DNA from 3 places in the Cytobacillus sp. FSL R5-0377 genome. Region 3 is predicted to be linked to each of the others. Evidence: riboswitches for the same ligand, from Rfam matches in the RefSeq annotation. Region 3 holds a riboswitch; each other region holds the start of a gene.
What was found. A riboswitch is a leader RNA that binds a small molecule or an ion and turns the genes downstream of it on or off. The one in region 3 is predicted to bind cobalamin.
Positions count from the first base shown of each region.

Region 1: linked by a shared signal. The riboswitch ahead of NSQ49_RS11505 (ABC transporter substrate-binding protein) and the one ahead of NSQ49_RS21220 (ribonucleoside-diphosphate reductase subunit alpha) in region 3 are both predicted to bind cobalamin.
Region 2: linked by a shared signal. The riboswitch ahead of metE (5-methyltetrahydropteroyltriglutamate--homocysteine S-methyltransferase) and the one ahead of NSQ49_RS21220 (ribonucleoside-diphosphate reductase subunit alpha) in region 3 are both predicted to bind cobalamin.

Region 1 is NZ_JBBORA010000001.1:2,234,732-2,241,900, forward strand. It holds gene cobD (threonine-phosphate decarboxylase CobD) at 1-790, opposite strand, end outside; gene cbiB (adenosylcobinamide-phosphate synthase CbiB) at 765-1,730, opposite strand; gene NSQ49_RS11495 (adenosylcobinamide amidohydrolase) at 1,727-3,199, opposite strand; gene NSQ49_RS11500 (FecCD family ABC transporter permease) at 3,248-4,300, opposite strand; gene NSQ49_RS11505 (ABC transporter substrate-binding protein) at 4,266-5,225, opposite strand; cobalamin riboswitch at 5,393-5,600, opposite strand; gene NSQ49_RS11510 (hypothetical protein) at 5,680-6,456, opposite strand; gene NSQ49_RS11515 (FtsW/RodA/SpoVE family cell cycle protein) at 6,846-7,169, shown strand, end outside.
Region 2 is NZ_JBBORA010000001.1:1,739,960-1,747,128, forward strand. It holds one part of gene NSQ49_RS08780 (IS3 family transposase) at 1-187, shown strand, start outside; one part of gene NSQ49_RS08780 (IS3 family transposase) at 187-1,076, shown strand; gene NSQ49_RS08785 (DUF4181 domain-containing protein) at 1,151-1,579, opposite strand; gene NSQ49_RS08790 (methylated-DNA--[protein]-cysteine S-methyltransferase) at 1,685-2,182, opposite strand; gene NSQ49_RS08795 (bifunctional transcriptional activator/DNA repair enzyme AdaA) at 2,172-2,747, opposite strand; gene NSQ49_RS08800 (DNA-3-methyladenine glycosylase family protein) at 2,867-3,787, shown strand; cobalamin riboswitch at 3,890-4,076, shown strand; partial or broken gene metE (5-methyltetrahydropteroyltriglutamate--homocysteine S-methyltransferase) at 4,217-6,493, shown strand; gene NSQ49_RS08810 (acyl-CoA thioesterase) at 6,542-6,991, shown strand; gene NSQ49_RS08815 (hypothetical protein) at 7,063-7,169, opposite strand, start outside.
Region 3 is NZ_JBBORA010000001.1:4,157,852-4,165,020, reverse strand. It holds gene NSQ49_RS21235 (biotin transporter BioY) at 1-496, shown strand, start outside; gene bioB (biotin synthase BioB) at 521-1,513, shown strand; gene NSQ49_RS21225 (ribonucleotide-diphosphate reductase subunit beta) at 1,552-2,589, opposite strand; gene NSQ49_RS21220 (ribonucleoside-diphosphate reductase subunit alpha) at 2,600-4,822, opposite strand; cobalamin riboswitch at 4,957-5,150, opposite strand; gene NSQ49_RS21215 (hypothetical protein) at 5,883-7,076, opposite strand; gene NSQ49_RS21210 (amidohydrolase) at 7,128-7,169, opposite strand, start outside.

The DNA of each region.
Region 1 (7,169 bases), 1.9 Mb from region 3:
TGACGTGCTCCTTGCTGTCCAAACACCACTCTCCTGCTTTTAAAGCAAGGGCATTCACGCTCCAATGAGGTTTCAGAGCAGCAGCTTTTTCAATTAGCCTCTCACCTGCCATCATATAGCCAAGGCGCAGGCCCGGTATGGAAAACATCTTCGTCATGGAGCGCAGCACCACCACATTCGAATCCTTTCCTATGTATGGAACAATAGATTGATACTCACTGGCAAAGTCATAAAAAGCTTCATCCATAATAAGCAGGCAGCCGTGTCTCTGACACTCCTCCATCAGCTTCTTCACCATCGCAGAGGGATAGTAGACACCCGTCGGATTATTTGGGTTGCAAAAGAAAGCAGCATCAGCAGCGTTTAACTTTTCAGATAGCGTTTCCATATCCAGATTCCAATCCCCGGGCTCCAGCTGATGATAGGAGACTGTACAATGATTAACGCGGCAGGCCTCTTCATATTCTGAAAAAGCCGGCTGTATAATCAGCGCATTTTTCCCTGCTATCATCCTGCCAATCAGGGTAATCAGCTCTGCTCCCCCATTTCCCACTAGAATCTGTGTTTCCTCTATTCCCTCTTCAGCCGCCAATTTGCTTTTTAATAGAGAAGAACGGGGATCGGGATAGTCGCTAATATATTGGAATAGACTGCCCCACCTGTCTTTTAATTCACGGGGAGGCCCCAGGGGATTGATATTGGCACTGAAATCAATCCGCTCCTCGGGCATTTGCTTATCCATCGCTTCATATAAGTATTGCGGGTTAGATCCGTGTGAAGGCCAAATCAAAGAGCATCCCTCCTGTCCATAATAAAAGCAAGAATAAGAAAACCGTCTTGTTCATGATCGAGATGCTTTTTAAAATATGTTCCTTTTCAAGCAGCACCTTTGGCTTTCCCATCGTTGCACGGTTTGAAATTAATCCCTTATAGAAGTTGATTCCTCCCAGCTGGACCCCCATAAGGGCTGCAATAGCAGCTTCGCCCCAGCCGCTATTCGGGCTTGGATGCTTCGGCGCATCCCTTAAAAGGATTCCCCAAGCTTCCTCATATGTAGAATGCTCCGGCTTTTGGGTGAGCATGATGCAAACGGAAGTCAGCCGGCTCGGGATCCAGTTCGCGATATCATCCACCTTGGCGGATGCCCATCCAAAATCTAAATATCTATCATTTGTATGGCCCACCATCGAGTCACATGTATTAATGGCCCTGTAAATAAGAGCAAGCGGAGCACCGCCGATGAGTGCCCAAAATAATGGAGCTGTAATGCCATCGCTCGTGTTTTCTGCCACAGTCTCCACGGCAGCCCGGACAATGCCGGGTTCATCTAGTCGTTCAGTATCCCTGCCGACAATGTATGAAAGCTTCACTCTTGCTTCTTCCATATCTCCTTTTGCCAGAGGCACATAGACCTCCAGAGCTGCCTCTTTTAAACTTCTTTGTGCAATGGCTGTGAAGATAAGGATCCCCTCTGCCAGAATGCCGGCAGCCGGATGAATTTTATAGAAGAGCGATATGATTAAATAAGTTATTCCTCCTGCAGCCAGGAGGACTATAGATAGCATGAGGATCCCCTTTAATTTTTTAAAACGGCCTTTATTCAGAGCTTGTTCAAGTTTATGTATCAGGGCTCCCATCCACCTGACTGGATGCGGCCAGCTGGGCGGGTCCCCTATCAGCTTATCTATGATACAGGCAAAGGTCAGAGCCATCAGGTGATTTATAATCATCTCTTTATCCTGCTTTGTGATTTTTTAATCGCCTCAACTGTACATTCGTAGACACCCTTGCCAATTAATTTGCCAAGCGGTGTAATGGTACCCGCATAATCCAGATTTTCCCCCTGCTGTGTGGCCGCAATCAAAATACTGTCTGTCGAAGTTCCAGTCGCTATCGTCCCTGTGACACCATCTTTAACTTTCTGATCATGTAGTGCACGGGTTTTTGCCTCAGTTGCAGTCATAATAGACTGGATGAAGGCTTCCTCAGTCAGATGGCCATTAACGAAAATCCATGTATTGATAGTACCCGGAATCAGATGATAAGAATGCTCTTCGCTTTTTGAGGCATCCACAGCATTGCCGACACCTGCTGTCACTACCACATACACAGAGAATGCCTCTTCTTCATAAAATTTGCTGAAGTAATCCTCAATATATACGGCAGTCATCATCCCCACAGTTTCTCCTGGTTCAAAGCCAATCCCCCGGACAAATTCCGCCATTTCTGCCCGATGATCACTGCAGTCATAATTCTTGCTCACATGCCGGTTAAGAAAAATCCGATGCCAGCCAGTGCCTGAACCGGTTACACCTGAAGACATGGTTTTAAGCGGAAATGGCGAGCGAAGAACAAGTAAGTCTTCCCTTACTTCCAGGCTGGCCGGATCGATTCGTTTCTCCAATTGGCTTTCTGCCTGTGAGCGTTCAGGCACCAGCACCATCTGAGGAGCCGCCACTCTTGGATGCGGAAGCTTCTCAATATTCGTCCTGTAAACCTCCCGTATCCGCCCTTCTTTTAAAACCTCATTCGGAACATGGTTAATATTGATTTCACCATTCTCAAGCAGCAATAAGCGATCACAGTAAAGTCCGGCCAAATTCAAATCATGAAAGATGGAAATGACCGTCAATCCGCAGTCTTTTGACCAGACAGAAAGAAGATCAAGCAGCTCTTTTTGATAAGATAAGTCCAAATGGTTCGTCGGCTCATCCAGCAATAATATTTCCGGCTCCTGGGCAAGGGCCTGCGCTAAAAACACCCTCTGCCTTTCACCGCCGGATAATTGCTGAATATTATCATCCTGAAATCGGGAGATGCCTGTCTGCTCCATAACCCGGCAAACCGCTTCTTCATCTTTACCGGTCCAGCTCTGGAACCAGCCTTTTTGATGGGCATACCGGCCAAGGGAAACAGTTTCCTTTACAGTATAGGAAAAGGCCTGAGAGGTATGCTGGGGCAAAACGGCAACGATTTTCGCCAGCTCTTTCGGTGTATATTCTGAAAGGTTTTTACCTTTGATTAAAATATCACCTGATGTATTGGGCAGAACGCCGCTCAGCATCTTCAGAATCGTCGTTTTTCCGCTTCCATTTGGCCCCAAGATCCCGAAAAGCTCTCCTTTTTCCACTTCAAAGCTGATATTTTTTACAACCGGAGCACCGGCATACCCGCCAGTGATCTGCTCGACTCTTAGCATGATTCATCACTACTTTCTGAATAGAAAAGCGCAAGCGCCTTTATGTGCTTAAATTTTATTCTTTCTTTTCATTAAAATAACCCCAAAAGCAGGCGCACCGATTAAGGCTGTAATCACACCGATTGGAAGCTCGGAAGGAGCAATGATTGTCCGCGAAACCAGATCGGCTATAATAAGGAATCCTGATCCCATCAGAATGGATAGCGGCAATAGATGCCTATGATCCGGACCCCACAGCATCCGGGTCAGATGAGGGATCACCAGTCCGACAAACCCTATCGTTCCAGACACCGCAACAGCCGCACCCGTTAAGATGGAGCCTGCTATCAGGACCATCATCTTTCTCTTTTGAACGTCCACCCCTATATGCCGGGCCTTTTCCTCTCCGAAGCTCATCGCATTCAGCTCTTTGCTGTTAACCAGCAATAGAACCGCGCCTATCACAAAAAACGGAAGGATAATGTTAATATACGCCCAGCCCCTCATGGATACACTGCCAAGAAGCCAGCCAATAATCTGTCTAAGCTCCTCACCTGTCAGTGCAATCATTAGAGAGATAAGGGCGCCTAGAAAAGAACTGAAGATGATGCCTGTTAAAATAATCGTTTCCACTTTCATGGATCTTTCAATACTTCTCGCAAAAAGCAAAACAGCAAAGATCGTTAAAAAGGAGAAAAATATGCTGAATAACGGCAGTGTAAAGATTCCTGCCAGCGGAATAGATAGACCAAAGAACAAGGTTAAAACTGCACCGAGCGAAGCCCCGGAAGATACCCCAATTGTATAGGGATCTGCCAGGGGATTCCTTAATAAACCTTGAAAGGCGGCTCCCGCAATTGCAAGAGACGCCCCAACCAAGCCTGCCAGCAGTACACGCGGAAGTCTTATGTTCATAATAATATTTGCATGCATGATATCTGTTTTTCCCAATGAGACAAAGGGAAAAATCTCAGCGCTTATTACTTTGATGATGGTCAGGGGATGAATGGACACTGTTCCGATTGAAATTCCCATCAGCATGGCACAAAGCAGGAAAGCTGCTGCTGTTGTATAAGCCAGTAATTTATTATTTAAATACGTCCGGATAGATTGCTTTTGCAAGTTCCTCGACTCCTTCAATTATACGAGGGCCAGAGCGGGTCACCATATCGGAATCAACAGCGGCAACCTGCTTGTTCTTCACTGCGGTAATATCCTGCCAGCCATCCCGACTTAAGACATTGCCGACAGAGTCTTCAGTGTAAAAGCCATGTGTGGTGACGATTACATCCGGATTCCGCTCGATAATTGCTTCCGAATCCATCTTCGGCCATCCTTCTTCCGATATGATATTTTCTGCGTTGATTGCACTTAGCATTTCATCCATAAAGGTGTTCTTGCCGGCTGCATAGATTTCAGGAGCAGGTGAAACTTCAACCATTACCGATTTGCGGTCTTCTTCTTTTATCGCTTGTGCTTTTGTTTTGATTTCCTCAAGCTTGCTCTTCATGTCGGAAACAAGCTGTTCGGCTTTTTCTTTCGCTCCCGCTGCAGTCCCAATCATTTCAATGGATTCATATACCTCATCAAAGTTCTTCGCGTCATTGACAATAAGGACAGGCACACCCGCATCCTTTAATTGCTGAAGACCGGCTTCCGAACTTTGTGCGGTTGAAGCATGGGCAAGGACAAGGTCAGGATTCAAAGAGATCACTTTCTCTACATTAAATTCCAGACCTCCAACCTTTTCCTTTTTCTCAGCTTCTGGCGGGTAGTTATCAAAATCAGAGACCCCCACCACTTCTTCTCTAAATCCTAATTCGAATGCTATTTCGGTATTGCTTGGAATAACAGAAACAATTCTTTCAGGCTTAGTTTCAATAACCACTTCATGATCAAGCGCGTCATTTATTGTTACAGGAAAAGCACCTTTCTGCCCTTCCTCAACCTTTTTCTCTTCTTTAGGCTGTTCGGCACTCTCGCCGCAGCCTGCAAGCACTCCTGCCGCGAGCAGCATCGTTACTAAAAATGCATAAAACTTCTTCATACTCAGCAATCCTCCTAGAACTATCGACAAAATTCGGGTGGTGCCTGTCACCACCGGTAAAAATAAAAAAACATCCCCTCGAACGGCAAGGAGATGTTGGCATGGTCATTTACAAGAAATGCAGAATAGATGGCCGGACCAAACACCTCCCTATCCTCGTAGGTTAATGGGTGCTTAAGAATCAGGCAGGTCTCCTGGCTCATGGTCATTGCATTTTCTGCTCCTTCCCATACATTCATGTACAGTGGATTTTGCAGACTGCTTCCATTTACAGTGGCGGGACCGCGCTGGAATTTCACCAGCTTCCCTATTAAGTCTTCAAAAGAGCCTGCTTTAAAGCCCTTTTGAGAAGACACCTGTTCTATTGCGATATAAAATTTTCTATTTCCGATTATACACCATCCCGCAGGAAAAGTAACAGAAAATTGCTGAAGCTTGTAAAAAAGTTCAGAGTCTAACGCGAGTAGATTTTCCATTCCCTCGTTTTCTTATCGAATACAATCTTTGCTTCACATGGTTCTTTCACTAAGGCTACATACTCATCATACATATCATCCATATTGGCAAAATCACCAATTATCCAAATCGGAATTTCAATCCGGACCCGATTCTGTTCAATATCCTTAATGGAAAGGACAGCTCCTTCTTTCATAAGGGGCTTTAATGAAAGCAGCACGTCTCTCGTGATAGGAGGATACGTCTTTTTCTTTTTAATGCCAAGGAGTGTTTTTTCTACCTTCATCTGTCCCATTTTACCGGGAACCACTTCTCCAAGCATACGGTAAAAATCGTTCAAATCGCGATAATATGTGCGGTTAAACCAGCCATCCTCATGGGCAAGGTACACATACCGGTTACTCAGATAATTGTAAAAAGGCGGCTTAAGATGCTCTTTGATATGACTGAGATAAAGAAGCTCCGCAATGGCCTGGCCGGGAAGCTCATTCACTGCTTCCTCTTCCTCGAAGTCGATCCAGCAAAAATCGCCATAGCCGTATACATCATCCTCTACCAGCCTGCCCAGCTTGTCCCTTGACACATAATCGAACATCGTATGGCTATTAAAGTCCCCATCTTCATAACGGTGCTTTAACAGCAGCAAATTATTAATAGAATCTGCAAGTGACTGGGCAAACTCTGCAAACTCAATTCCATAGGTCATCACATACTGATCCTTTTCATTAAGGTGGATGTAGATGAGATCACGAATAGTTTGATTCCTTCTTTTCAATGACGAAACCTCCGAGCCGTTACGCAAAGTAGTATTTTCATAGCCTTAATTGAATTAATCGGGCCTTACGGGCAGATTGACCCCGCATATCCTCCTTGATTCTTCACAATCTTGAAGCAGGGATCTTATTGCCCGTTAGACTGCGATAAAAAGACAGCTTCCTTATTGAAACTGTCTGCCAAACTTCCAGTATTTTATTCTCTTATTGTAGCAAAAATATCTGAAAATATCTTTGCAATGCGAAAAAATTTTTACCGTTATTTTGAAAATGCAGGAAACCATCCCATTGATTTTTTCGTCTAACCAATGAAATCACTTTCTCCATTGTAAGGTTAATTTTTCTCTGATAGGATAAAAATGTAAATGATAAAGGAACCAGGTGTGTAAAAATGAAACAGAATAATAGATTCTCAGACCGATTCGATTGGACATTATGTTTTCTTCTGCTGCTATTTTTTCTTATCAGCTGCATTGCGATTTACAGCGGACAATCCTCCAATCAATATGAAGGGAATTTTGTCATCTCTCAAATTAAAAATTACATTGTTGGAGCGGTCATTGTAGGGATTGTCATGTATTTTGACGGCGAACAGATCCGGAGACTCACATGGCTGCTGTACGGTTTCGGCATCCTATTGCTTGTCGGGCTATTCATTGCACCGGAAAGCATCGCACCTGTGCGCAAAGGTGCCAAGCTGTGGTATATCATCCCT
Region 2 (7,169 bases), 2.4 Mb from region 3:
CAGCTCGGAATTAGAAATGTTTCACAAATCAAAACTTGGATGAAATGGCATAGAGAAGGTCAGGTTCACCGGTTTTCTCAGCCCGTAGGCAAACAATACACGTATGGTAAGGGGCCAGACGAATTAAGTGAAGTAGATGAATTAAGAAGGAAGAATAAACAATTGGAGATGCAGCTGGATATTTTAAAAAAGTACCAAGAGATAGAAAGGAGCTGGAGCCGCAAGTCGTGTTAAAAGTCGTAGAGGAGCTGTCTTCTGTGTATTCTATAATCAGTATTTTAGGTACCTTGGAAGTACCAAAAGCTACTTATTATCGGTGGAAGAAAAAGTATATTCACACCATAATGAGTCCATTAGAAGAGCTTATAGTACATCTTTGCGAGGAAAATCATTTTCGTTATGGTCACCGGAAAATTAAAGCTCTTCTCAAACGAAATCATCGGGTTGATGTTAATCGGAAGACAGTCCAAAGAATTATGCAAAAATACAAAGTGCAATGCCAGATAAAGGTGAAGCGACCTAAATACTTAAATGGAGAAACCAATATTATTGTTGAAAACTTATTAAATCGGCAATTTAGAGCAGATAAGCCGAATGAGAAGTGGGTCACAGATATTACATATCTGCCTTATGGTCCATCAATGGTCTATCTGTCGACAATTATGGATTTGTACAACAATGAAATTGTAGCGTTTAAGGTGAGCACAAGCCAGGAAACTCAATTGGTTTTAAGCACCCTTCGGGAAGCTCTAGAAAAAAGAAAACCAGCTGAAGGAATCATGATTCATACGGATCAGGGGGCTGTGTATACCTCCTATGCGTTTCAGAATATGGCAAAAGAAAACGGCATGATCACAAGCATGTCCCGAAAGGGAAACTGCCATGATAATGCCGTCATCGAATCCTTTCACTCCTCGCTAAAGTCGGAAGGATTCAAAGATCAAAAAAGATCTTCTCTTTCTCATTGTAAGTTAGTAAATATCGTAAATCAATATATGAGTTATTATAACGAAATACGCATTCAGGCAAAATTAAACTACCTGTCCCCTATTGAATATAGAGGACAGGCAGCATAGGTGTTTTTTCTAAGTCTCAAAACCGCGGGTCAGTCCATATGCATATCCGCTTTTTTTAACCAAGCTGCTACATTCTATAGCATCCAGAAAAAATCAGTCTTAATGGCAGTAATGAACAAAATGATGGAAAAAAACAAACAGCCTAGAGTTACAATAAAAGCCCTGCGGTTTTCGGCAAATTTCCACTCCATAATCGCTTGAACCGTCTCCGTAACAACGATTAATAACATTAGCAAAAACCAAGGCTCCCAATACCAGAGCGATTCCTCGAAGTCTCTTTCAATATTAATTCCAAATCCAATAAAGAGGAGCACGATGAAGGAAATCCGAATCGTCCAATCTATTTTTTTATGTTTGTCATTAACATGGCTATAAGAAAAAAACTTTCTCTTCTCAACCTTGAGCCATTTTCTCAATCCCAGCTCGAATGAATACATCAATACTCCTGCAATCGTTACAATAAGGAGAAGCTTTGGCCCAAACATCGGATCCGCTCCATACATACCTTCCTCCCCTTTCTCCTTATTCTTATCTATATCTACGCATGAGAGTGGGAAAAGTTCCCTTAATGAGCTGCAGAAAAAACAAGGCTGAAGAGGACCATCTCTTCAGCCTTGTTTCTCTAATTTAAGCAGAGTCTGCTTCATTTTAATGCCCCCGCGATAGCCGGTGATCGCACCATTTTTGCCGATGACCCGATGGCATGGAACCGCGATTAACAGTGGATTGGCACCGATTGCTTTCCCTGCTGCCCTCACTGCCTGCGGCCTGTTTATTTTCTCTGCGATGTCAGAATAAGTGACTGTTTGTCCATAAGGGATATGTGCCAGTGCCTCCCAGACTTCCTCTTGAAACGGAGTGCCTTTCACATCCAGGTCCATTGAAAATGCTTGTCTTTTTCCCAGAAGAAATTCCTGTATTTCGGTCATGTATGGCTGCAATGCTTTATTATTTTCCACCAGCACTGCAGCTGGAAAATATATTCCCAGCGACCTTTCAAAATCCTTAAACTCCGAGTCACATCCTATATAGCAGAGGCCCTTTTCTGTTCTGGCCAGATACAGGCTCCATTCTCCTTCCTCAAGCTTCGCCCATTCAATGTTCATTCTTCCGCTCCTCCCTTGTTTTGTTTCTATATGCAGCAGGTGTTGTACCCAGCTTCTTTTTAAATAAAGAGATAAAATAAGGGGTGCTGGGGAATCCTGCTGATGCACCGACATCGGCTATCGATTGCTCCCCTGCCTCCAGCAGATGGATGGCTTTTTCGAGCCGGAGATCCTGAATATATTCTGCGGGCGACTTCCCGGTGACACGTTTGAACACCCGCTGCAAATGATAGGGACTTCCATGAAAGAGGTCCCCCAGTTGCTGTAATGTAATCGGATCCTTATAATGCTGATCGATCCACCCGGTTATTTGCTTAATCCATACTTCTGCAGGCAGGCTGAGGCCATCCGGTTTGCAGCGCTTGCATGGCCTGAAATTTTGCGCCAGTGCTTGAGCGGCATTTTTAAAAATAGTGACATTTCCAATATTGGGAACTCTCGACCGGCACGACGGCCTGCAGAAAATTCCTGTCGTTTTAACGCCATAAAGAAAGAGCTCATCATAGGATTTGTCGCAATCCTTTATTGCGTTCCAATATTCTTCCGGAATCTGTTCATAAGCCACATGCACTCACCTCTGCTAAAAAGTATACACAAAAAAGAGGCTAAAACAGCGAAATCCTTAATATAAACGCAAGATAACGTAATCCTGAAAACTTACAATAAAGAAAAGGAGGAATGCAAATGAACTCTCATTTTGTTAACTGGAAAGAGGCTGAAAATGGCCTGGTCCTTTTCACCCCGCCTGACTTCAGCTTTTCCGAAAACCTGCGATATTTGTCACGATCGGCAAATGAATGCCTTTATGAGATTTCTGGGGAGACAATTAGACACGCCCTTTCCATCAGAGATGAAAAGCTGCTGCTTGAAATAAGCAGCGCTGCAGATCATTTTCTATCTGTCAGGATTCATAAGCCTGTCCCTCATCAAATGAAAGGAGAAATTGCCGCATTTATTCATGATTGGTTCGACCTGGGGACCAGCCTGACCCCATTTTATGAGATGGCACAAACAGACCCCTTGCTGAAAATGCCTGCTGAGCAATTTTTCGGACTGCGGGTGATGGGCATTCCCGATTTATTCGAGGCTCTTGCCTGGGGAATCCTTGGCCAGCAGATTAACCTTACATATGCATATACACTAAAGCGGCGGCTCGTTGAAAAATTTGGGGAGTGCCTGAATTACGACGGGAGCAGATACTGGCTTTTTCCTTCTGCTGAAACAATAGCGGGGTTAACCATGGAGGATCTGGCCGACTTAAAAATGACCGTGAAAAAGTGTGAATATCTCATTGATGTGGCTCGCTTAATGGCAAATGGCGAGCTATCGAAAGAGGACCTGCTTAAGGAGGGAGATGTAAAAGCTGCCGAAAAAAAGCTAACGAAAATACGCGGCATCGGACCCTGGACCGCCCATTATGTCCTCATGCGGTGCCTGCGCTTCCCGAACGCTTTTCCTATCGATGATGTCGGCCTGCATAATGCGATTAAAGTGATCTCAGGCTCTGAAAGGAAGCCTGCGAGAGAGGAAATTCTGAAATATTCAGCCCGCTGGGAGAAATGGGAAGCATACGCTGCTTTTTATTTGTGGAGAGTTCTGTACTAAAAATCTTTTGACAGCATCAGTATCCCATGCTAGTATTTTCTTTAAATTTAAATTTTTTAAATTTTCGCGAGGGTTTCCGAAACCCGCGCACAACCAGACAATTTCATAACGAATGCTTCAGGTGCTGAACGATCTTGTTCAGTTAAAAGGGAAGACCGGTTAAAAGCCGGCGCGGTCCCGCCACTGTATTGGGGAGCGGCTTATATCAAACCACTGTTTCATCTGAAATGGGAAGGGTTAAGCTGCGGTGAACCAGAGCCAGGAGACCTGCCTGTTGTATGCACTTGTACTCTACGGGTATATAGAGAGGAGTGAGATAAGCAAGTTGGGGAAGCCCCGACTCTATTTAACTATGCACAACTATCTCTCTTTTCAATGAAAAGAGAGATTTTTTATTTTACAGAGAAAAAGGACGGGAGTGTTGTCAGATTGAGTAAAGTGAAGAGTTCGAGCTTAGGATATCCTCGTATTGGAGAACAGAGAGAATGGAAAAAGGCGCTGGAGCAGTTTTGGAAGGGCGCTACTGAAAAAGAAGATTTTTTAAAGCACATGGAGGAGCTGCGCCTGAATCATCTGAAAAAACAGCTGGACCAGGGCATTGATCTGGTTCCTGTCGGCGATTGGAGCATGTACGATCACATGCTGGATACGGCTGTTATGTTTGGGCTGGTGCCAAAACGTTTCGACTATACCGGCGGCAAGGTCACACTGGAGACCTATTTTGATATGGCCCGGGGAAGCGCTTCTGCTGTTGCGTGTGAAATGACAAAATGGTTTAACACCAACTACCATTATATCGTTCCCGAGCTGGACCAGCATACTCCTTTCCTGTCTGAAAACCGGCCGCTCCAGTTCTTTAAAGAAGCGAAGCAAAAGCTCGGCATCACAGGCAAACCGGTCATCATCGGCCCCATCACCTTTGTCAAATTAGCGAAAGGCTATAAAAAGGCCGAACTCGCTCAAATGGTGCACCTGTTTGTGCCTTTGTATGCCCAGATACTCAAAGAACTTGAGGAAGCCGGTGCTGAATGGGTGCAGATGGATGAGCCGATTCTATGCAGCACGCTCACCCATGAAGACAACCAGCTTTTTAAAGATGTGTACGGGCTATTAAGCGAAGCAGTCCCGGGCATCAAGCTGATTCTTCAGACTTATTTTGATTCAGTGGAATTTTTTAGAGAAGTAGTCTCCCTCCCTGTTCACGGGATAGGCCTTGATTTTGTCCATGATGATGGACGGAACCTGGAAGCCTTGAAGAAATTTGGATTTCCAAAGGATAAAACGCTGGCCGTCGGTGTGATTGATGGCCGCAATATTTGGAGAGCTGATTTGGAGAAATGCTTCAGGCTGCTGGAGGAAGTTTCCGAATACACTGAGAACCTGATTGTCCAGCCGGCTTCTTCTCTCCTGCATGTTCCGGTTACTGTTAAAAATGAAGAAGAATTGCATCCTGTATTAAAAAACAGCCTCTCTTTTGCGAATGAAAAGCTGCGGGAAATCGCCATTCTTTCAGATGTACTTCAAAACAGCAGAGAGAAAGCGGCCGATGAAATAGCCGCAAGCTCAGCTGCCAATCGAACATTCGCGGACCTGCCCGAACGAAAGCATCAGGAGGTAAGAGAAAAAATGGCGAACCTTCAGGCATTGAACAGGGAACGGTCCGCTCTCTTTGAAGTCCGGCATCAGGCGCAGGAAGCTGCCTTTAAGCTGCCGATTCTTCCAACAACCACCATCGGCAGCCTTCCACAGACAGCTGAGGTCCGGAAAGAGCGCCTTAAATGGCGTAAAGACGAGATCACACATGAGGCCTATGAACAATTTATACAGGCTGAGATCAAAAAATGGATCAGCATTCAGGAAGATCTGGGATTGGATGTGCTGGTCCACGGGGAATTCGAGCGGACCGACATGGTTGAATATTTCGGCGAAAAGCTGGGCGGCTTTCAATTCACGAAATGGGGCTGGGTGCAATCCTATGGGTCACGGTGTGTCAAACCGCCGATCATTTATGGGGATGTGTTTTTCAAGGCACCGATGACACTGAAGGAATCCGTCTATGCGCAGTCTCTGACATCCAAGCCGGTAAAAGGGATGCTGACAGGACCTATCACCATTCTGAACTGGTCATTTGTCCGGAATGATCTGCCCCGCTATGCAGTAGCAAACCAGATTGCTCTGGCATTAAGAAAAGAGATCGAAACCCTTGAGGAGCACGGTATCCGGATGATCCAGGTGGATGAGCCCGCACTAAGGGAAGGGCTTCCTTTAAAAAGGAAGAATTGGGACAGCTACCTGCATGCAGCTGTGGATGCCTTTAAACTGGCTACGGCATCTGTGAAAAATGATACCCAAATCCATACCCATATGTGCTACTCCAATTTCAAAGATATTATCGAAGCCATTGATGCACTGGATGCAGATGTCATTTCCATCGAAACCTCCAGAAGCCATGGCGAGCTGATTGGGGCCTTTGAGGAAAGCATCTATTCGAAGGGCATTGGACTTGGCATTTATGATATTCACAGTCCACGGGTACCAAGTGTGGAGGAAATGACCCGTAATATTGACCGGGCACTGAAGGTCCTGGATCCAAGGCTGTTCTGGATTAACCCGGACTGCGGCCTGAAAACACGCGGCATAGCAGAAGCCACCGGGGCATTGGCCGTGATGGTGGATGCCGCGCGTCAGGCCAGGGAAAAACTGCTGGCCCAATGGCTTGAAGCGGAAACTGCAGAGAATACCCATTCAACAGAAGTGTCGAAAACCGTCCAGACCCGATTGGTCCTCCCGCCTGACACAAACCATCTGCAGACGATCTTTGGCGGAAAAGTGCTGGCCTATATTGACGAAATTGCGGCACTGGCGGCTATGAAGCATGCCAACAGCGCGGTCGTGACTGCCTCCATTGACTCGGTCGATTTCCTCTCGTCTGCTAAAGTCGGGGATGCGTTAAGCCTGGAAGCCTATGTCACTTCCACTGGCCGGACATCAATGGAGATTTACGTGAAAGTCACGTCAACGAACCTCCTGACAGGCGAAAGCACACTGACGACCGAGTCCTTCCTGACCATGGTTGCCGTAGATGAAAGCGGGAAGCCGGTTCCGGTTCCGAAAGTCATCCCATTAACAGATGAAGAAATCCGGCTGCATGCAACGGCAGCTGCAAGGAAGGAACACCGGATCAATCGGGCGAGCATCCGCTGATGAGGGTTTACTCCCTGATGTAATGCCATAAACCGGAGTAAATTAGAGGACAGGGTTCCCCCCTGTCCTTTCTATGTCAGAAAAAAGTACAGCGGGGTCATCACAAGAAATAAGGCTTGAAAAAAACACCCGCCAGCACAGCCAAGACAGCCTTCATCCGCCAGCTGTTCACCCGCTT
Region 3 (7,169 bases):
GATCGGAGGAGTGCCCATTACGTTACAGACCTTTTTTGCCATTTTGGCAGGGGCAATTTTAGGGAGCCGATTGGGTGCTATTACAATGGCTGTCTATACTTTCGTCGGGCTTGCAGGCGCCCCGGTCTTTTCAAAATTCGGAGGCGGTTTTGCTTCACTGCTAAACCCCACTTTTGGTTTTATCCTTTCGTTTATTCTAACAGCGTATGTCACAGGAAAAATTATCGAAAAGAAAAAATCAGTTCCGGTATATATTACTGCAGCTCTAATTGGGATGGCGATCAATTATCTATTCGGGACAAATTGGATGTACATGGCTTATAAACTCTGGTTCACAGCACCTGAAGGATTTACCTATCAAATGGCTTGGCTATGGATGGCGGTCCCTCTTCCAAAGGACATTATTCTTTCTGCTTTTGCCGGATTAATGGCATATCGGCTGGAGCATAGAGTATTTGCCCGCAGTCAGTTCAGAAAAATGAACCGTGCAGCTTAACTAATAGTATAGAGGGGGATACATATGAATTTTCAAAGATTAGCTCTTAATGTATTGGAAGGACATGAATTAACCGACTCGGAGGCAATGTCAATATTAAATTGCCCAGATGATGAGCTTCTGAATTTATTGCACAGTGCCTATAAAATCCGTCATCATCACTACGGAAATAGAGTAAAACTAAACATGATCATTAACACAAAATCCGGTTTATGTCCTGAGAACTGCGGCTATTGTTCACAATCGAGCATCTCAACTGCACCTATCGAAAAATACAGAATGATGGATAAGGACTCGATCTTACAGGGAGCTAAACAGGCTCATCAGCTTAATGTTGGAACATACTGTATCGTTGCTAGCGGAAGAGGTCCGAGCAATAGGGAGCTAAACGAAGTCGTTTCAGCTGTTAAAGAAATTAAGGATACTTATAATATGAAGGTCTGTGCCTGCCTCGGGCTTTTGAAGCCTGATCAGGCCGAGAAGCTTAAGGAAGCAGGAGTGGACCGCTATAATCACAATATTAATACATCTGAAAGTCATCATGAAAATATCACCACCTCCCATACATACCGGGATAGAGTCAATACTGTTCAATTAATAAAGGAGGCAGGCATCTCACCATGCTCAGGTGTTATTATCGGCATGAAAGAAACCAAAGAAGATGTCATAGCGATGGCCCAAAGCTTAAAAGTGCTTGATGCCGACTCTATACCGGTTAATTTTCTGCATGCCATTGACGGGACGCCTCTGGAAGGAACCAATGAGCTGAATCCCCGCTATTGCCTGAAGGTTCTCTGTCTCATGCGGTTTATCAATCCATCAAAGGAAATCAGAATCTCCGGGGGCAGGGAAGTAAATCTCAGGAGCCTTCAGGCGCTTGGATTATATCCTGCCAATTCTATTTTCGTTGGAGACTACTTAACCACTGCAGGACAGGAAAGCACGGCAGACCATCAAATGCTTAAGGATCTGGGCTTTGAAGTTGATTTTGCAGCTGGCAAACCAGTATGCTCATGATTAAAAAAGATTCTGCGCAAATGCAGAATCTTTTTTTTCTATAATTCATCAAATCCATTATCGATTTGAACTTTTGTATATTGCCGGGATTTTTGTTCAAAAAAGTCAGACTTCCCGTGGTCAACCTGCTCGTAAGCTACTATCCAGCGGAGAGGATTGGTCCGATACCCTTCAAACGGCCGGTCATATCCCAGCTGGTTGCAGCGGACATTGGCATAAAATTTAATATAAGCTTCAACATCAGTCAGTAATATGCCTTCTGTTTTGCTGCCGATCACCTCTCTGGCCCATTCAATCTCCAGTTCAGCTGCTCTTTTAAAAGTCTCCTGAACGAATTCACTTAGTTCGGCTGTATTAAGCTCCGGATTTTCCTTAATAATTTCTTTGAAAATTTTAACAAACAAATCTACGTGAATTTGCTCATCCCGGTTGATGTAATTTATCATCGTTGAGGTTGCTACCATCTTCTGATTCCTTGCCAGGTGATAAAAGAATGCAAAGCCGGAATAAAAGAAAAGCCCTTCCAGAACTACATCAAACACAATCGATTTCAGCAGGTTCTCGGCACTTGGATTCTCTGCAAAATCTTTATATCCGTTCACAACAAATTCATTTCTTTCTTCTAATATAGGTTCTGTCCGCCAGAATTCAAAAACCTCATCCTGTTTTTGTTTGGGAACCAGGCTTGATAGAACATAGGAATAGGAATGATTATGAATAACCTCCTGCTGTGCCAGAATGATCATAAGTGCTGACAGACTTGAGTCGGTAATGTAATCAGCGACTTTTCCTGCATAATCCGTCTGGATACTGTCGAGCAATGCAAGCAGCCCAATGATTTTCAAAAATGCGTCTTGTTCACTTTTCGTTAATTTCGGAAATTGCTTAATGTCCTGTGACATGTTTATTTCAAATGGCGTCCAAAAATTCGCGAGCATTTTTTTGTACTTTGGATATGCCCATGAGAAGCGGACGTCATCCCAATTAAGGATATTAGAGCATTCTCCATTGATGATTGACGTTGATTTATTAGGTGCCAATTGATTAATTATTGGTCTTTTTTTTAGAATATTCATAAGTCCTCCTTTAGCTTGAGCAAGATTCGCAGTCTTCAACCTCTGATGAAGTTGAACGGATATAGTAAGTTGTTTTTAATTTATTCTTCCATGCCGAAAGATGCAGATTTAAAAGATCTATAGCTTTTATATGGTTAGGTATATAAAAATTAAATGAAATAGCCTGATCTATATGTTTTTGCCTGTTTGCATTCTGCCTGATGCTCCACTCCTGGTGAATGTGATAAGCAGATTTGTAATACCAAATGGTCTCACTATTTATATCAGGAGCAGTAACAGGGATCCGATAATCCTTTTTCTCTTCGGAATACTGCTTGTTAAAGATAGGATCAATACTTGGAGTGCTGCCTGCAATTAAAGCCGTTGATGCATTAGGGGCAACAGCCTGCAAATAGGCATTTCTAACACCGTACTTCCTTACGTCTTCCCTCAATGCAGCCCAGTCCATGGCTGACTCTGCCTCCAGATATCCCCGCTTTTCAAAGTAGGCGCCTGTTTCCCAATCAGAGCCTTTAAAAACCGAATAGCTTCCTTTTTCTTTTGCCAGATTCATAGAGCTTTTTATCGATAAGAAAGCAATTTGTTCATATAGAGAGTCAGCAAATTCTTCTGCTTCTTCGCTTTCCCATGTGATTTTTTTCAGTGCAAGAAGGTGGTGCCAGCCAAAAGTCCCCAGCCCAATCGCGCGGTACTTTTGATTTGTGATCTGCCCCTGAGGAACTGGAATTTTATTAATATCAATAACATTATCAAGCATCCTCACCTGAATTGGCACAAGTCTTTCAAGGACTCCTTCATTTATGGCCCGTGCAAGATTGATGGAAGAAAGATTGCAGACAACGAAATCTCCCGGCTGTTTTTCGATAATAATTCTACCGTCCCTTGTATATTCTTCGACCCTCTTTGTAACACTCTGGTTTTGTACAATCTCAGTGCACAGGTTGGTGCAGTAAATCATCCCGCAATGGGAATTCGCATTCTTTCGATTCACCTCATCCCGATAGAACATGAATGGTGACCCAGTTTCAAGCTGACTTCTCATGATGGATTTCATGATCTCGATAGCAGAAACTTTTTCCCTGGATAAGATCGGGTTATCTATACACTCTTTATATTTTTGGCGGTATGAACCTTCGCCTTCCCCTTCGTCATAAAAATCTTCCAGTGAGAAACCCATTACCGTGCGGACTTCATGGGGATCAAATAAATACCAATACCCGCGGCTTTCCACTTTTTCCATAAACAAATCCGGAATGCAGACACCTGTGAATAAATCATGTGTTCTCTGCCTTTCATCTCCATTATTTAGCTTTGCATCAAGAAATGAGAAGATATCTTTATGCCAGACATCCAGATACACGCTTATGGCACCCTGCCTTTGGCCAAGCTGATCGACACTGACGGCTGTGTTATTCAGCTGCTTCATCCAGGGAATCACACCGGAAGATGCCCCCTTAAACCCTTTAATATCACTGCCTCTGCTGCGGATTTTCCCCAAATAGACTCCGATTCCACCGCCATTTTTAGACAGTGATGCGATATCGGTATTGCTGTCATATATAGAATCAAGACTGTCATCAACCGTCTCGATAAAACAGCTTGAAAGCTGTCCCCAGTTTTTCCCTGCATTAGCGAGCGTTGGAGTAGCAACCGTCATATACAAGCCACTCATTGCCCAGTAAGCTTCTTTAACAAGCTCAAGCCGCTTGCTTTTCGGCTCCTTTTTCATCAGCACCATGCTGATGATCATAAACCGCTCCTGTGGCAGCTCATATAAATTTCTTTGTTTGTCCCTGGCTAGATATCGGTCAGCCAGCATTTTCAGCCCCAGATATGTAAATAAACGGTCATTTTCTTTATTAATAAAGTGGGACAGTTCATTTATCTCACTCTTAGAATACATATCTAATAAATCCTGCTCATAAATACCCACATCTGTCAGACGTTCAATTAGCGCATAAAAATGTGTGTAGCAGTCATCCGGATCGCATTCTCTGTTTTTGCCGGACTCGATATAGAGCTTTTTAAGAAGCAGACGTGAAGCGGCAAACGTCCAATCAGGCTCTTCAATGCTTATAAATGATATGCAATCAAGTATAAGCTGGTCATACATGGCCTCTGCTCTCAGCTGACTCATTTCTTCATACCTTTTTAACAGTTGTTCAATGCCGAGCTGCGGAAATTCATTCTTAAGTTCTTCTAAAATTTCTATCGGCTGTATGGTTTGGACCATTTTACTTCCTCCTAAAGGCAAAATAAAAATCCGCTCGGAAAATGAGCGGATCAAACGATAGAATAATAGCAGTAAGCAGATGAACAAACGGCCATTACGCGATCGTTTCATCATCTCAATCCCCGAAGATAAGAAACTTTCGATCGCCCTGGCAGGTCTCCTGGCTTGTGCTTCACTCTACTAAAAGCCCTTCCCATACAAGCGCCATAAAGCGTTTTGTACAGTGGCATGCTCTTTTCGTCTGCACTTACAGTTGCGGGGACAGCTTCGGTTTTTCACCGAATTCCCTATTAAGTCCATAAAGGACACCAATCACGATCTATATGTAGTTTTAATTCTTTTAATTTAATACTATATGTTGTAGATGATTCTATCATATAGGGAAATAGATTACAAATTTTTAATCGTTCATGCAGAAAAAAACATGAGGGGATCTCCCTCTTATTGCGGTAGTAACCTAGATAAACTAAATGAAGAGCCATATTTTTGCTATTTTTGTTCCAAGTCTATGAGTGAAAGCAAAACAAAAAAAACAGAGAAAGGCTGATGTCCCATTTAAAGATTTTGTCCCAGATAGCTATATGGAGAGGACAGCACCAGAACTTATGAGAATGTCCAGGTTTGAACTTTTGAACTTACCTAAATGATTCGGGTGAACGGACGCCCATGTATCATTAAATGAGTATTTTTCATAAAGCTGACAAAGAGCCACAGACGGATCAATACAAGAGTGCAGAAAAAGAAACAGGCCAAGATCTTATGTATTTGACGAAAAAAATGTTTGTGGCCGAGAATATCATTGGTTCACGGCGGAGGTATGTACCAGTCCGAATCACGGAGAATTATTTAGTACGTTATTTGGAGAATATAAAAAAGGATAAGAATGGACCTATGATCATTAGGACTGAGCGTCAAAAAACACATTAAATATAGGGTAGAACTAGACTAAAAGGCTAACCAAAGGGCGCTGACTATGTCGCACCCTTTTTTTATTCTCTACCTTATATTCATTATTAAAGGTCCACTTAATAGAAAAGGGACTTGTAAATTAATTTAGTGACTACAACGTTTTTATTAAAATACTCGCAATTACCACTGATCCTGCTGTTACAGTTGTAAATCCACCAATTAACATCGGGGTCAATATTTCATTTAATATCATTTCCTCTTCTTCTTTATTTCTGCCGACGCTTCTGCTGACTTCCTCGCAAATAAGATAATCACCAGGGAAACCTATTGTAGCCGTCAGTGCCACAGGAAGACCCTTTAAAGGATCCCATTTAAACAATTTTGAACCTATAAAGCCTCCGATAATAATACCCAAAATTCCGACAGCAATAATCGAGAACATTTCAGGAAGATAACCAATAAACATCTCGAATGTCGTATCGTTCATAGTAGCAATAATTAAAAATACGAGTCCTGCCATCCCAACTGTGAAAGCATTAGCACGCTCCATGACACGGTCTGGATAAAATCCTATTAATCTTCCGCCTATTCCAAGAACCAAAGCCCATATACTATAGGGTATGCCAGTAAATTGCTCTAGAACCACGGCAATAGCGCCTCCGATAAATAGCTGAAAAAGAAGAATAAGATTAGTTTGATACTTTTTTGGAATCCAAGCGGTATTTAGCTCCTTAGCGTCTTCTGTAGTTATAACATTTTCTACTTCTACTTCTAACGTGGAAGCTGTATAGGTTCTAGCATCTGCAGCTTTCCGATACTTTAATGCGTAACGACGTAATAAAATTGCGGAAAGAGGCATGCCAAACAGCGATTGGAATGATAGAATTAAAGCTGGAATTACCACTAGGCTTGCTAATCCCACTTCTTTTAACCCTTCTGCGGTTACTAAAAACGCAATTACTCCTCCTGTTAATGGTCCTGCTCCTGCAACCGCAGTTTTATAACCATACATCATTGTAATCAAAAGAAGGATTAGACCAGTGCCAAAAATAATTCCCAACAAAGATATTGCAACGGCCTTCCATTGACTACGTATAACCTTGAGAGGGATCAACGTGCCCATATGAATAATTATTGGAGCTGTCCCTAATACGGCACCAATCTCAATAAATTTAGAATCTCCGATTAATTCTTTTGGTATAATTCCCGTCCAAATTAACAAAAGATATCCTATTATAGCAACGAGGAACATAGAAACCCTCGCTTTTGTAAATATAGAAATAATTTCTCCTACCGCGATTAATGCCAAGATAATCACAGCTGCTATGACAGGTTCATGTATCACTTTTTTACACCCCTTTGATTATCTGCTTTTGTTTAGCAGTAGATTTAGTTTTTATTCCATTAATAATCTAAAAGATGATTGGACTAACAATTC